2 regions of the Novibacillus thermophilus genome follow, and region 1 is predicted to be linked to the other one. Evidence: a T-box and tRNA genes for the amino acid it is inferred to sense, from the RefSeq annotation. Region 1 holds a T-box; the other holds one or more tRNA genes.
The links. A T-box is a leader RNA that pairs with one kind of tRNA and senses whether it is charged. The one in region 1 lies ahead of metG (methionine--tRNA ligase), so its partner is inferred to be a tRNA-Met.
Positions count from the first base shown of each region.

Region 2: it encodes a tRNA-Met, which carries the amino acid that the T-box ahead of metG (methionine--tRNA ligase) is inferred to sense. The anticodon was not compared.

Region 1 covers NZ_CP019699.1:34,257-41,809, reverse strand. The annotation lists gene veg (biofilm formation stimulator Veg) at 1-57, opposite strand, end outside; gene B0W44_RS00230 (ribonuclease H-like YkuK family protein) at 193-669, opposite strand; gene rsmA (16S rRNA (adenine(1518)-N(6)/adenine(1519)-N(6))-dimethyltransferase RsmA) at 694-1,572, opposite strand; gene rnmV (ribonuclease M5) at 1,585-2,127, opposite strand; gene B0W44_RS00215 (TatD family hydrolase) at 2,152-2,922, opposite strand; gene B0W44_RS17930 (hypothetical protein) at 2,925-3,122, shown strand; gene metG (methionine--tRNA ligase) at 3,115-5,112, opposite strand; T-box leader at 5,160-5,412, opposite strand; gene B0W44_RS00205 (AbrB/MazE/SpoVT family DNA-binding domain-containing protein) at 5,601-5,846, shown strand; gene rsmI (16S rRNA (cytidine(1402)-2'-O)-methyltransferase) at 5,894-6,769, opposite strand; gene B0W44_RS00195 (GIY-YIG nuclease family protein) at 6,774-7,037, opposite strand; gene B0W44_RS00190 (tRNA1(Val) (adenine(37)-N6)-methyltransferase) at 7,034-7,553, opposite strand, start outside.
Region 2 covers NZ_CP019699.1:1,848,603-1,856,155, forward strand. The annotation lists rRNA gene B0W44_RS09225 (23S ribosomal RNA) at 77-3,110, shown strand; rRNA gene rrf (5S ribosomal RNA) at 3,145-3,261, shown strand; tRNA gene B0W44_RS09235 (tRNA-Ser) at 3,296-3,388, shown strand; tRNA gene B0W44_RS09240 (tRNA-Glu) at 3,404-3,479, shown strand; tRNA gene B0W44_RS09245 (tRNA-Val) at 3,481-3,556, shown strand; tRNA gene B0W44_RS09250 (tRNA-Met) at 3,560-3,636, shown strand; tRNA gene B0W44_RS09255 (tRNA-Asp) at 3,646-3,722, shown strand; tRNA gene B0W44_RS09260 (tRNA-Phe) at 3,876-3,951, shown strand; tRNA gene B0W44_RS09265 (tRNA-Thr) at 3,966-4,041, shown strand; tRNA gene B0W44_RS09270 (tRNA-Tyr) at 4,056-4,140, shown strand; tRNA gene B0W44_RS09275 (tRNA-Trp) at 4,196-4,269, shown strand; tRNA gene B0W44_RS09280 (tRNA-His) at 4,277-4,352, shown strand; tRNA gene B0W44_RS09285 (tRNA-Gln) at 4,367-4,441, shown strand; tRNA gene B0W44_RS09290 (tRNA-Gly) at 4,448-4,522, shown strand; tRNA gene B0W44_RS09295 (tRNA-Cys) at 4,540-4,613, shown strand; tRNA gene B0W44_RS09300 (tRNA-Leu) at 4,662-4,751, shown strand; tRNA gene B0W44_RS09305 (tRNA-Leu) at 4,756-4,843, shown strand; tRNA gene B0W44_RS09310 (tRNA-Arg) at 4,857-4,933, shown strand; tRNA gene B0W44_RS09315 (tRNA-Leu) at 4,947-5,032, shown strand; tRNA gene B0W44_RS09320 (tRNA-Pro) at 5,176-5,252, shown strand; gene copZ (copper chaperone CopZ) at 5,428-5,634, shown strand; gene B0W44_RS09330 (TlpA family protein disulfide reductase) at 5,873-6,442, shown strand; gene B0W44_RS09335 (cytochrome c biogenesis CcdA family protein) at 6,456-7,175, shown strand; gene B0W44_RS09340 (hypothetical protein) at 7,189-7,553, shown strand, end outside.

The DNA.
Region 1 (7,553 bases):
CTCCCCGATATGGCAGTCTAAACTGTTCTTAATTTCGGCTAACGCATTTTTCGCCACGGACTCAACCACCTCACTTATCGCCATTATACCACCACGTTTTTATTATGTCAACAAAATCATAAATTATAGCAGTGAAACGAGGTAATTGTCAATGGCATCGACAAAATAACTGTTTTTTCTTTAAAAAAAGCGTCACGATTTTGTAAAGCGGTCTGCCACAGTACTTGCTCCATACGCCTCCGGCTTAATTTTCACCGTATATCCTACCGCAGTGACCCATCCGATGACTTCCTGAATTATTTTTCGCGATTCCCCTTGTCGCCCGACGTCGAGGTGAATTTCAACCGGCCATTCTAAAAGGTCGTTTAACAATCCTTCTTCCTTAAGCTGTTCCATCAGCTCCAAACTGTAGCCTGTTTCACGGTAAAGGCGATAACGCAAATTTCGGATCGGCTCTGACCGCCATTTCCGCGTGTAAAACCGCGCCCCTTTGCCGACGCGGTGAATAATGACCGCCGTGACAAAAACTGTCTGTTTCTCAGACGTCTGCGAGTCGGTTCCGATAATGATTTTGTAGTACGCTTTTGTGTCTTCTTGCAGAAACGACCGAATGTCCTCCATCATTTCCTCTAGCGACATGCGCCCTTTTCGCGGATGTACAAACTCCAAGGTGGTTGGCCTCCTGATTTGGCTTTAAATGAGACAACTGTCACTCAATGCGTTGCTGATGCGGGCAAATTCAGCGAGAGACAGGGTTTCCGCCCTCCGACGCGGATCAATTCCCACTCGGTTCAACCATTCGTTCACTTGCGATTTATTCCAGTCCGTAAAAAGGTGGGCGTTAAGGTTGTTGGCCAACGTTTTGCGCCTCTCTTTGAAACTTGACTTGACCACTACAAAAAACAACTCTCGGTTTGCAACGAATGCAGGTGACGTCTTGTGGGGCGTGAGGGACAGGACGGCAGAATCCACATGCGGACGGGGGACAAACACATGGGCCGGTACGCGGGCGACTTTCTCGGGGGTGGCGTAATATTGAACGGCGACACTGAGCACTCCGTAATCTTTGCTGCCCGGTTTAGCCAACACGCGTTCAGCCACTTCTTTCTGCATCATCAGGACGAGGCGGTAAAACGACCAATTGAGTTCCAGCAGCTTCATAATCACAGCTGACGTGATGTAATAAGGCAAATTGGCGACGACTGTCGTCCTTTTGCAACTGGAAAGGTGCTCTTTCAACACTTTGGGGACATCTAAAGCCAATATATCGCCACACACGATCTGGACGTGGTCGTAAGAAGCGAACGTGTTTTCCAAAATGGGGATGAGCCGTTTATCTATTTCGACGGCCACCACCTTGCCTGCAACATTCGCCAGCCGCTCGGTCAGCGATCCAATGCCGGGACCGACTTCCAATACTCCCGTCTCTTTGTCAATGTCAGCGGCTCGCACCATTTTGTCCAAAACGCGGGAATCTGTCAAAAAATTTTGTCCCAGTGATTTTTTCGGTTTTAACCGGTAGTCACGCAACACTTGTGAGGTCCGCCCAGTGACGGAACGCTGATCGCCCATTGAAGTCCTCCCTCACTTTAGTTTTTGCACTGCTCGACGAAGTTCATCCGGCGTAATGTGAAAAGCGTTTAACCGCTTGTACAGGCCTTGGGCATTGGCATAGCCGACGCCGAGGGCTCGACCGACGGCTTCCCGCCGCTTGCGCGCCTGAGGGTGTAAGGTCAAACCGCAGTCAATCATATTCTCCCACGTCACACAGTCACGCGGTCTTACTTCTAACGTTTCTGCCCTGGCTTCAGCCAGGGCATGACGAATCACGTCAGGTGGGGCGTATTCTACACCTGCCTTACCGTCTTTCGACGCGAGTTCCCGGGGGATGAAGGCGTGTTTGCAACCTGGCACAGCTTCCCGGATGATGCGTCGGATGCGCTCACCTGGATAGTCAGGGTCTGTCAATACGATGACGCCGCGTTTCACTTGGGCGAGTCGAATGCGCTCCATTACTTCTGCACGTAATGCCGAGCCGCCTGTCTCAATCGTCTCGGCATCCACGGCACGGCGAACGGCCGCCGTATCGTCTCTCCCTTCTACGACGATCATTTCTTTTACCACCATGCGTTCTATGAAAGATACCTCCCGTCAAGATAATCTGAACAAACGGCAGGCATTTTCCGTCGTCTGGGCGGCCAGTTGCTCTTCCTCCACCTGCCGGATTGCCGCTATTTTGGCCACGACGTAAGACACGTACCCACTCTCGTTCCGCTTCCCGCGTTTCGGCTCTGGTGCCAAGTAAGGGCAGTCTGTCTCGACCAACAACCGGTCAATCGGCACTTTGCGCGCAATGTCCCGAACGTCGTCCGCTTTTTTGAACGTGACCGGGCCGCCAATGCCGATGTAAAATCCGAGGTCGAGACATGCCTTGGCTGTTTCCCAATCTCCTCCAAAGCAATGCATGACGCCTCCAACGTCTTCTGCGTGCTCCTCCCGGAGGATGCGGACGACGTCGTCGTGTGCGTCGCGGTCGTGAACAATGATCGGTAATTGAACCTTTTTGGCGAGGGCAATTTGCCTTCTGAAGGCGTCTGCCTGCACGTCCTTTGGCGAGTGGTCCCGGTAGTAATCGAGCCCCATCTCCCCCAGCGCTACCACTTTCTCATGGGATGCAAGGTCTTCAATCCAAGCGAGATCCTCGTCACGCAGATCTTTCGCATCGTGGGGGTGCCAACCTACCGCCGCAAACACAAAGTCGTACGTCTCAGCCAGTTCCAGGCAAGTCGGGATCGTCTCCCGGTTGTACCCGACGTTGACGATGCGACTGACGTTGTACGTCTGCTGAGCACGGCTGATGACGTCCTCACGGTCTTCGTCAAACTTCGGGTCGTTCAAGTGTGCGTGGGTGTCAAACAACATGAATGCCTTCAACTCCTCCGACACGTATAAGTCGACTGTCTCATCGCCTTGAGAACACCATCGGTTGTCGTCATGCGATGGGTGACCTCGTCCGTCTTTCACACGTTCAGGACATGTCCCACTATCTCTACACGGCGTTCATGAAAACGATGGTTGCACCGTGGGCGACCAGTGCAACCATCCGCTTTGACACTACTTGACGCGGGTGCCGTTGGCAATGTCTCCGGACACTGTGGACAATACAAGACGGTCTCCGTCTTGTGCTGCTAAAATCATGCCGTTCGACACCTCTCCCCGCAATTTTATCGGTTTTAAGTTCGTGACGCAAATGACCTTCTGTCCGACGAGTTCGTCCGGCCGGTAAAATTCTGCAATGCCGGAAACGACTTGACGCTGTTCGTATCCTAAGTCAAGCTGCAGCTTTAGCAGTTTGTCGGCGTTTTTGACCTTCTCTGCACGAACAATTTCTGCGACACGCAGATCTGTTTTGAAAAAGTCGTCAATCGTCAATTCTTCTGGTGTCCCGCCTTTGGCGGCCGACTGCTCCTTCTGTTCTTGCCGGCGCTTGTTTTCCTCCGCTCGCTTGCGCGCAGCCGCCGTCGACTCGTCAATGACGGCAATCTCCTTTTCCAAATCGAGGCGCGGAAAGAGCGGTTCGCCTTTCGCCACTTTCTGCCCGTCCGGAATCAAACCGAACGTGCGGGTGGAATCCCACTCTGTCAGCGCTTCGTCCTTCACGCCAAGCTGCTGCCAAATGGCCTGCGGAGTCTGAGTCAAAAACGGGCGCAACAACACGGATACAATGCGCAAGCTCTCAGCCAGGTGGTACAGAACTGTCCCCAGTCGGTCCCTCTTGCTGTCATCTCTCGCCAACAACCAGGGCATCGTCTCGTCGATGTATTTGTTCGAGCGATTGACCAACTGCCAAATCTTTTCCAGCGCACTGCTGAACTCCAGATCATCCAGGTATTTTTCCACGTCGGTTACGGTGTTCACCACGAGTGCGCGCAAATCTTCATCGACAGTCTCCCTTTGGCCGGCAGCGGGAATGCGACCGTCAAAGTACTTTTCCACCATGGTGACCGTGCGATGCAGCAGATTTCCCAAATCGTTGGCTAAATCGAAATTTAACCGCTGGATAAACGCCTCAGGTGTAAACACTCCGTCCGCTCCGAACGGGATTTCCCTCAAGACGAAGTAGCGGACAGCATCGGCACCGTAGCGGTCGATGAGGAATTTGGGATCGATGACATTTCCTTTGGACTTTGACATTTTCCCGTCGGGCATGAGCAACCAGCCGTGGCCGAACACCTGCTTCGGCAGGGGTTCGCCGAGGGCCATCAAAATCGTCGGCCAAATGATCGTGTGGAAGCGGAGAATGTCCTTGCCAATGATGTGAATGTCCGCCGGCCAGTAGCGGGCGTACTTTTCCCGTTCCGCCTCATCGTCGGAAAGGTAGCCGATCGCCGAGATGTAGTTGCTCAGCGCATCCAGCCAAACGTAGACGACATGCTCGGGGTTGCTCGGTACTTTAATCCCCCAATCAAACGCCGTGCGCGACACACACAAGTCGTCCAGACCGGGTTTCAAAAAGTTGTTGATCATTTCATTTTTGCGGGATTCGGGCTGAATGAATTCCGGGTGTTCTTCAATGTACTTGAGCAGACGGTCCTGGTATTTGGACATGCGGAAAAAGTAACTCGGTTCTGTTACGTAACTGATCTCGCGGTTGCAGTCGGGACAGACAAATCCGTGGTCAGTTTTTGCTTGCCGCTCGGTCCAAAACGCCTCGCACTCGACACAGTAGTAGCCGCTGTACTCTCCTAAATAAATGTCACCCTGCTCCAGCAAGCGCTCGAAAATGCGTTGCACCACTTTTTCGTGCCGCTTTTCCGTCGTGCGGATAAAATCGTCGTAAGAGATGTCCAACTTCTCCCACAAATCGCGAATCCACTCCACGATCGGATCGATAAATTCCAGCGGTTCTTTGCCAGCCGCCTCTGCACGCCGCTGCAGTTTCTGGCCGTGTTCGTCGGTTCCGGTCAATAAGTGCACATCGTAACCGCGCAGCCGCTTGTAACGGGCGAGAGCGTCGGCGGCGATCGTCGTATATGCATTGCCGATGTGCAAGTTGTTGCTGGGGTAATATATCGGCGTTGTCACGTAAAAGGTTGGTTTGTCACCTGCCACAACTCATTCCTCCTCGAATAATCTCGAATATAAATAAACCTCTCATCCATTGGGACGAGAGGATATCCTCACGCGGTACCACCCAAATTCAGTGCCGACTCACGTCAGGCACTCTCTGCCAGTGTGACACTTGACCTTTAACGCAGGCAATCGTCCCACCCTCACAAAAGTTGGTCTCAACTTGCTTCAGGTGAACTCCTCCAGGGCCATCTTCACTGGGTCACCTATGCCGGCTTTCACCTCACCCGGCTCTCTGAGCAATAGGCTCACACCAGTTACTCTTCCCTTCACAGGATTTGTCACAAGTGTTTCCTAAATATTAACGAAACAAACGTCTCACTGTCAACATTGTATATATTGAACCTTCCGCATTCAGCATGTAATACTTGTTGACTGCCAAAGGAACCGCTGGTATGATGAACTTGTTACACTGAGGACATTATCGCAAGCGTACATACACACTGGGAAAACGAGGAGATGCGAAGTTTATGATGAAGTCAACAGGCATCGTGCGAAAAGTCGACGAGTTGGGACGAGTCGTTATCCCTATTGAACTGCGCCGGACTTTAGGAATCAGCGAGAAAGACGCTTTGGAAATTTACGTAGACGAGGAACGCATTGTCTTGAAAAAATACGAACCGGCCTGCATTTTTTGCGGCAGTGCAGAAAATGTCACCCACTTCAAGAATAAAGTCGTCTGTAAAAACTGTATGGCTGAAATGGCAGAACAGTAGCTTCGACAGGAATAGTTCTCTTCCGAGGGGACTATTTTTTTATGACATTACGTGTGATAGTCGTTGTACACGTCACGTTTGCTCATGTTCCGCTCCTCTGCTACCCGTTTTATGGCGTCTCGCACGGACTCTCCCTCCCGTACGAAGTGATCGACGTGTTCTTTTATAGACAGGTCGCCCCACCACGGACGTACGTCTCCCCCTTCTCTATGTCCGGACCCTCCTTCCAACACGAGGGTGCATTCACCCCGGGGAGATTCCCGTTCAAACCAATCCACCAGTTCGGCCACCGTTCCCCGCAACCACTCTTCATGGCGTTTCGTCAATTCCCGTACGACGACCCCGCGGCGATTGCCCCACTCCTCGTAAATAAGGTGCAAAGTCGACAACAGGCGGTGGGGAGCCTCGTACAACAACACGGTCGCCTTGGTCTGCCGCCACTTTCGCAACACGTCCACACACTTTTTGCGCTCGCGGGGGAGAAAACCGAGGAATAAAAAGCGTTCCGTCCCTAACCCCGACCCGACTAAAGCCGTCAAGGCAGCGTTGGCACCGGGAACTGGGACGACGGGGATGTTCTGCTCAACGGCCGACCGGACAAGCTCGGCACCTGGATCTGACACCGCGGGCATTCCCGCATCGCTGACGAGAGCGACGGATTCTCCCTGCAACAAACGCCTCACCAGTACCTCTCCCTGTTTGGCGCGGTTGTGTTCACGGTACGACACGAGGGGTGTGTCGATGTTAAAATGAGTCGTCAGCTTGCGGGTTTGGCGTGTATCTTCTGCCGCAATGACGTCTGCTTTTTTTAACGTGTTGATCGCTCTGACCGTCATATCCTCCAAATTTCCGATCGGGGTGGCCACTAAATACAAAGTTCCGCTCCCCTCTTCACGGGGGGCGAACGACTTTTGGCGCAACATCGCCTTACCGCCCTTTCTGAAAAAGTGCACGCTTCTGCTCGTGAGAGAGGCGTTTAATTTCGATTTCCCGCTTCAGTCCCCACGACCGGCTGTCTCCCGCTTCCACATAGCGAAGCGTCACAGGCGTCCGACCGCGGGTGTACTTTGCGCCTCTCCCTGCGTTGTGCTCAGTTAACCGTTTTTCCACATCGACAGTGTAGCCGGTGTACAGCGTTTTGTCGGAACACTCGACGATGTAGACGAAGTGACCTTTGGATGATGGCGTCACGAGTAAACTCCTCCGTAAAGGCGGTGGATGTCCTCGGTGTACGAACCATCTTGTTGGTACACGACCAACGGGCTCTCCACGTGCAGCTCCACTCCGCCGTCCTTCGCCGCTTCCACCAGGACCATATTCGCTTCCGCTTCCCGGCGGGGATGCACCCATCGCACGCGTTTCGGTTCCAAACGGTATCTTCGCATGGTCGTCACAATGTCGGCAAAGCGACTTGCCCGGTGAACCATGGCCAGTCTGCCTCCCGATCTCAACAGCCGGCTAGCGGCCCGTACGACGTCTTCCAGCGTACAGCATATTTCATGCCGGGCGATGGCGACGGATTGATTGCGGTTGCGTTCGCTCTCACTCACAGGCATGTACGGCGGATTGCACGTCACCAAATCGTACCGCCCGTTCCAGTCCGGGGAACACTCACGCAAATCTCCCTCAAACAAGTTGATTTGTGTAGACAACCCGTTCATTTCCACACTGCGCCGCCCCATGTCCACTAAACGCGGCTGAATGTCC
Region 2 (7,553 bases), 1.8 Mb from region 1:
CCGTGGAGGGGCGGATGTGTTCCTTGAAAACTGGATCGGAAGCATTCACCGGGATGACGAGAGTCATGTCGAGAACGATTAAGCGAGAAAGGGCGCACGGTGGATGCCTAGGCGCCAGGAGCCGACGAAGGACGGGGCGAACACCGAAATGCCTCGGGGAGCCGTAAGCAGGCGTAGATCCGGGGATGTCCGAATGGGGGAACCCGCTCTCTTTCATAGGAGAGCATCCGTTGCTGAATGCATAGGCAGCGGAGGGCAACCAGGGGAACTGAAACATCTTAGTACCCTGAGGAAAAGAAAGCAAGGCGGGCCCCGCGAAAGGGAACCTTTCGTGGGTGCTCAAAGCGATTTCCTGAGTAGCGGCGAGCGAAACGGAAACAGCCCAAACCCGGCACTCAACTGAGATCCACAAGACGCATTTATCATATGCGTAGTGGGTTTGAGTTGAGTGCCGGGGGTTGTGGGGCGTCTCATAAGGAGTGAGAAACGGACGGGATAGCCGAAGCGGCCTGGAACGGCCCATCAGAGAAGGTAAGAATCCTGTAGGCGAAATTCTGTCCGCTCCGAGACGGACCCCGAGTACCGCGGGGCACGGGGAACCCCGTGGGAAGCAGGGAGGCCCACCTCCCAAGGCTAAATACTCCCTGGCGACCGATAGCGCACCAGTACCGTGAGGGAAAGGTGAAAAGCACCCCGGGAGGGGAGTGAAAGAGAACCTGAAACCGTGTGCCTACAAGCAGTCGGAGTCCGGGTAATCTGGATGACGGCGTACCTTTTGTAGAATGGACCGGCGAGTGACGATGCGTAGCGAGGTTAAGCGGGAGACGCGGAGCCGTAGCGAAAGCGAGTCTGAAGAGGGCGATTTTAGTTGCGCGTCGTCGACCCGAAACCGAGTGATCTACCCATGTCCAGGGTGAAGGTCGGGTAACACCGACTGGAGGCCCGCACCCACGTCTGTTGAAAAAGGCGGGGATGAGGGGTGGGTAGGGGTGAAATGCCAATCGAACTCGGAGATAGCTGGTTCTCCCCGAAATAGCTTTAGGGCTAGCCTCAGGGGAAGAATCGCGGAGGTAGAGCACTGATTGCGTGAGGGGCCCTCGACGGGTTACCGATCGCAGTCAAACTCCGAATGCCGTTGATTCGGTTCCTGGGAGTCAGACGTCGGGTGCTAAGATTCGACGTCGAGAGGGGAACAACCCAGACCATCAGCTAAGGTCCCGAAGTATCCGTTAAGTGGGAAAGGATGTGGCGTTGCCGAGACAACCAGGATGTTGGCTTAGAAGCAGCCATCATTGAAAGAGTGCGTAAAAGCTCACTGGTCAAGTGACGTCGCGCCGAAAATGTACCGGGGCTAAACGGATCACCGAAGCTATGGGCGGGACACCGTGGTAGGGGAGCGTACCCAGTGCAGCGAAGGATTTCCGGGAGGGAATGTGGAGCGCTGGGTAGTGAGAATGCCGGTATGAGTAACGATAAGAGGGGTGAGAATCCCCTCCGCCGAAAGCCTAAGGGTTCCTGAGGAAGGTTCGTCCGCTCAGGGTAAGTCGGGACCTAAGCCGAGGCTGAAGAGCGTAGGCGATGGAGAACAGGTGGAGATTCCTGTACCACCGCGTTCCGATTGAGCGAAGGGGGGACGCAGGAGGGCAGGGGAGCAGGCGGATGGATGTGCCTGTCCAAGCGGTGAGAGAGCAGCGCGAGGCAAATCCCGCGTTGCGAGGATCTTGAGCCGTGATGGGGAGTGAAACTTAGAGTAGCGAAGTCCCTGCACCCACACTGACAAGAAAAGCCTCTAGCGAGGAGCGCGGTGCCCGTACCGCAAACCGACACAGGTAGGCGAGGAGAGGATCCTAAGGCGCACGGGAGAACTCTCGTTAAGGAACTCGGCAAAATGGCCCCGTAACTTTGGGAGAAGGGGTGCCCCGTTAGGGTGGCCGAGAGGTTGCCTGAGGGGGCCGCAGTGAAGAGGTCCAAGCGACTGTTTAGCAAAAACACAGGTCTCTGCGAAGCCGCAAGGCGACGTATAGGGGCTGACGCCTGCCCGGTGCTGGAAGGTTAAGGGGAGGACTTAGCGGAAGCGAAGGTCTGAACCGAAGCCCCAGTAAACGGCGGCCGTAACTATAACGGTCCTAAGGTAGCGAAATTCCTTGTCGGGTAAGTTCCGACCCGCACGAAAGGCGTAACGACTTGGACACTGTCTCAACGAGAGGCCCGGTGAAATTGTAGTATGCGTGAAGATGCGCATTACCCACGACAAGACGGAAAGACCCCGTGGAGCTTGACTGCAGCCTGATAGTGGATTTGGCGATGATGTGTACAGGATAGGTGGGAGCCAGAGAAATCGGTTCGCCAGGATCGAGGGAGGCGCCGGTGGGATACCACCCTCATCATGGTTAAATCCTAACCGACCGCCGTGAGCCGGTGGCGGGACATTGTCAGGTGGGCAGTTTGACTGGGGCGGTCGCCTCCTAAAAGGTAACGGAGGCGCTCGAAGGTTCCCTCAGCGCGGTTGGACATCGCGTGAGGAGTGTAAAGGCAGAAGGGAGCTTGACTGCGAGACTGACAGGTCGAGCAGGGACGAAAGTCGGACTTAGTGATCCGGTGGTTCTGAGTGGAAGGGCCATCGCTCAACGGATAAAAGCTACCCCGGGGATAACAGGCTTATCTCCCCCAAGAGTCCACATCGACGGGGAGGTTTGGCACCTCGATGTCGGCTCATCGCATCCTGGGGCTGAAGCAGGTCCCAAGGGTTGGGCTGTTCGCCCATTAAAGCGGTACGCGAGCTGGGTTCAGAACGTCGTGAGACAGTTCGGTCCCTATCTGTCGTGGGCGCAGGAAATCTGAAGAGGAGCCGTCCTTAGTACGAGAGGACCGGGACGGACACACCGCTGGTGGACCAGTTGTTCTGCCAAGGGCATCGCTGGGTAGCCACGTGTGGCCGGGATAAGCGCTGAAAGCATCTAAGCGTGAAGCCCCCCTCAAGATGAGATTTCCCACCAGGCACTCAGGTGCTTGGGTAAGACCCCTTGGAGAAGACGAGGTGGATCGGTCCGAGGTGTAAGCGTGGTAACACGTTGAGCTGACGGATACGAATCGGTCGAGGGCTTAATCGAGAGAATGCTTCCGACCAGTTTTGAGGGAATGCTGTCTGGTGGCCATAGCGGAGGGGACACACGCGTACCCATGCCGAACACGACCGTTAAGCCCTCCAGCGCCGATGGTACTCGGGGCGAGAGCCCCTGGGAGAGTAGGTCGCTGCCAGGCGAAAATGTGAAAATAATAATTTCACCTCTAACACGGAGAGGTGTCCGAGTTGGCCGAAGGAGCACGATTGGAAATCGTGTAGGCGGGTAACCCCGTCTCGAGGGTTCGAATCCCTCCCTCTCCGCCATCTCTGAACTGGTAAGGCCCGTTGGTGAAGCGGTTAACACACCAGCCTTTCACGCTGGCATTCAGGGGTTCGAATCCCCTACGGGTCACCACGGACGGTTAGCTCAGCTGGGAGAGCACCTGCCTTACAAGCAGGGGGTCGGCGGTTCGATCCCGTCACCGTCCACCATGCCGCGGGGTGGAGCAGTCAGGTAGCTCGTCGGGCTCATAACCCGAAGGTCACAGGTTCAAATCCTGTCCCCGCAACCAATATCCCTTGGAGCTGTGGTGTAGAGGCCTAACATGCCTGCCTGTCACGCAGGAGATCGCGGGTTCGAATCCCGTCAGCTCCGCCATCCTTTACTTTTCGTCAAGTGTTGACTTACTAAGCGCAAACATGTTAATATGGTATTCGTCACTGCAGTCGTATTTAAGCCAGAAAATGGAGGTACTCCTCCTTTCCTGAAAGCGAAAAAAGCTCGCTAAAACCTGAAAACCCAACGCAGCGCGGTTCGGTAGCTCAGTCGGTAGAGCAGAGGACTGAAAATCCTCGTGTCGGCGGTTCGATTCCGTCCCGAACCACCATTTTAACTCTGTTTGCCGGTGTAGCTCAACTGGTAGAGCAACTGACTTGTAATCAGTAGGTTGGGGGTTCAAGTCCTCTCGCCGGCACCAGTGGTTAGAAATATGGAGGGATACCGAAGTGGTCAAACGGGGCAGACTGTAAATCTGCTGGCGTTGCCTTCGAAGGTTCGAATCCTTCTCCCTCCACCATGGATAGCTCATCCTTATCAGCGTCTGTCTGCCCGCATCATGGGGCACCTTGTGTAGGGGCGTAGTTCAATGGTAGAACAGTGGTCTCCAAAACCATCGATGCGGGTTCGATTCCTGCCGCCCCTGCCATAATACGGCGGCCGTGGCGAAGTGGTTAACGCACCGGATTGTGGCTCCGGCATTCATGGGTTCGATTCCCATCGGTCGCCCCACAGCATTTGAATTTTGGGGAGTAGCCAAGTGGTAAGGCAACGGACTTTGACTCCGTGATGCGCAGGTTCGAATCCTGCCTCCCCAGCCATAATAAGCGGAAGTGGCTCAGGGGTAGAGCATCGCCTTGCCAAGGCGAGGGTCGCGGGTTCGAATCCCGTCTTCCGCTCCATTTTATCCCGCTTAAGCGGCGGCATAGCCAAGTGGTAAGGCAGAGGTCTGCAAAACCTTTATCCCCGGTTCGAATCCGGGTGCCGCCTCCACTTATAGCGTGATCATTTTGTGAGAGGCAGAGATGCGACACTTATTTCGCCGGGGTGGCGGAACTGGCAGACGCACAGGACTTAAAATCCTGGGGAGGGTTAACCTCCGTGAGGGTTCGAGTCCCTCCCTCGGCACCAATAGGCGGACGTGGCGGAATTGGCAGACGCGCAAGATTCAGGATCTTGTGGTCATTACGACCGTGGGGGTTCAAGTCCCTTCGTCCGCACCATTTAACAATGCGTGTGCCCTTAGCTCAGCTGGATAGAGCGTCTGACTACGAATCAGAAGGTCGGGAGTTCGAATCTCTCAGGGCACGCCATTTTATTTAAAATGCCGAAGTGGCGGAATTGGCAGACGCGCACGACTCAAAATCGTGTGGTCTTTGACCATGTGGGTTCGACTCCCACCTTCGGCACCATATTGATGTCCTCATCTAGGGTTTCAGTGTACGCTGAAACTCTTTCATTGTAGCAAACCTTTGGCTTTCTACATCTCTCGGTTAACGGTATTTGCGATGGGAGACAAATGCTGGTAAAATAATACGTGACAGTGAAAAGGTTACGGGGTGTGGCTCAGCTTGGTAGAGCACCTGCTTTGGGAGCAGGGGGTCGCAGGTTCAAATCCTGTCACCCCGACCATCCAAAAAGCCGCATACGAAGCTTTAATTAAACGCACCCACTTTAAAAAAGTGGTTTTTTTGTCTGTTCGGCACCATTACTTGACATTTTGAAGCCAGTCGTATACCATATACCGGTATCATGTCGCTTCTCCTCTTTGCGTGATGAAATTGCTTTGAAAGGAGGGGAAACAGCGTTGGCCGTCAAAACATTCAAGATTAACGGGATGACATGTGACCATTGCAAGCGCGCCGTAGAAGGAGCTCTCAGTAGTTTAAACGGCGTGAAAGAAGTCTCAGTCAATTTAAAAACAAATTCAGCAGATGTCACGTACAACGAGAACCAAGTGACAGAAAGCCAAATGAAACAAGCGATTGAAGAACAGGGATATGACGTGAAGTAATCGACCGAACGGCAGGGGCAGTGCTCCTGCCTTATTATTTTTTTGTTTTCAAACATCCGGGTGCATTCGCCTTCGCATGGGGTTTTTCTTACGTTCCGGTGGATAGTATAGTAGTAAGCGGAGAGTATAACGTGTGGTTTTGTCGATAAACATCCGTTTTGGGGTTCTTTATAAAATCTTAACAATTCGGGTCCATACTGTTACATGAACCGTTTAAAATGAAGGTGAGGTGACACCGATGCGTTGGCGAAATGTCCTTTTCGGTTTGGCGATATTGTTACTTGTGGTAGGAGCGGTTGTTGTGAATCAGTCGAAAGAGGAAGAAACCGCTGGCGAAAAGAGACAGGAAGCAGTTGGCCCTATACAACCTGATCGCGACGTGAAACCGCAGGAGGGGTTTGCAGCACCAGACTTCGAACTCGAGACGCTGTCGGGGGAAACGGTGCGCTTATATGAAAATAATGGGAAACCGTCGCTCATTAATTTCTGGGCTTCATGGTGTCCGCCGTGCAAAGTGGAAATGCCCCACTTACAGGAAGCGTACGAACAGTACGGTGAGCAAGTCAATTTTCATATGGTGGATCTTGCCTTTAACGACGACTTCGACAATATGAGCCAGTATATCGAAGAAAACGGCTACACCTTCCCCATTCCGTTGGACGAAACGGGAGATGTGGCGACGACGTATCAAGCTGTGGCCATCCCCACGACGTTTGTCGTGGACGAGAAAGGGATCATTACACACCGCATTCAAGGGGCGATGACGGAGCAACAGATTCGAGATATCATGGAAGAGTTAACGGAGTGAAGGAGGTGATCTTGTGGAAGTAGCCGATGTGACACTCTGGCTGGCATTCGGAGCAGGGGTGCTGTCGTTTATATCACCGTGCTGTCTCCCCCTTTACCCGTCTTACATCTCCTACATCACGGGTGTGTCGGTCAGTCAGCTAAAAGGGGATGAGCAAACTGGGAAGATACGTAAACTCACGATGTTCCACACGCTGTTTTTTATCGTCGGCTTTTCCATTATCTTTTTTGCGTTAGGTTTGTCCGCTTCCTGGATCGGGCAGATTTTTATCGGGAATCAAGACTTGATCCGCATGCTGGGCGGCATCTTGATTATCGCTATGGGGCTTTTTGTCATGGGTGTCATTAAACCGTCCTTTTTAATGAAAGAAAGGAAGTGGTCCGTCAACCGCAAGCCGGCGGGATATGTTGGCTCCGCACTTGTCGGTATGGGCTTCGCAGCAGGGTGGACACCGTGTATCGGACCGATTTTGACCGCGGTGTTGCTGTTAAGTGCGTCCAACCCTTCGCAAGGGCTAGCGTATATCACGGCTTACACCTTGGGGTTTGCGTTGCCGTTCTTTATCATGGCCTTTTTCATTGGTCGCACGCGGTGGATTTTAAAGTATTCTTCTAAAATTATGAAAATTGGCGGAGCGGTTATGGTGCTGACGGGGATACTGTTGTACACCGGACACATGACCAAAATTACGACGACGTTGATCGACCTTTACGGCGGGTTTACAGGATTTTAATGGGGGAGTGACGATGTGTGATCCGGTCATGATTAACGTCGGACCCCTTTTTCTCCCCTTGCACGTCGTTGCAATCGCGCTGTTCGTTTTTATATCGGTTTGGCTGGCGGAAAGGTTGTCCCCGGAATCCCGTTTCGTACGGAAAACCGTCATCGAATGGCTGCCGACTGCATGGTTGATGGCCCTCGTCGTATACAAATTCAGCCCGGCGCTGTTCAACCCGGGTCAAGTGTGGCGAAACCCGGCTATATTGCTCTATCTGTCAGGAACGGACGTATCTTTTCTCTTGGCAATTCTGCTGACAGCCTGTTGGCTGGCGTGGAAAACTTTTCATTCTCCGTTACTTTGGGCTACAGCTGACGTTATGGCCGTTTCTGG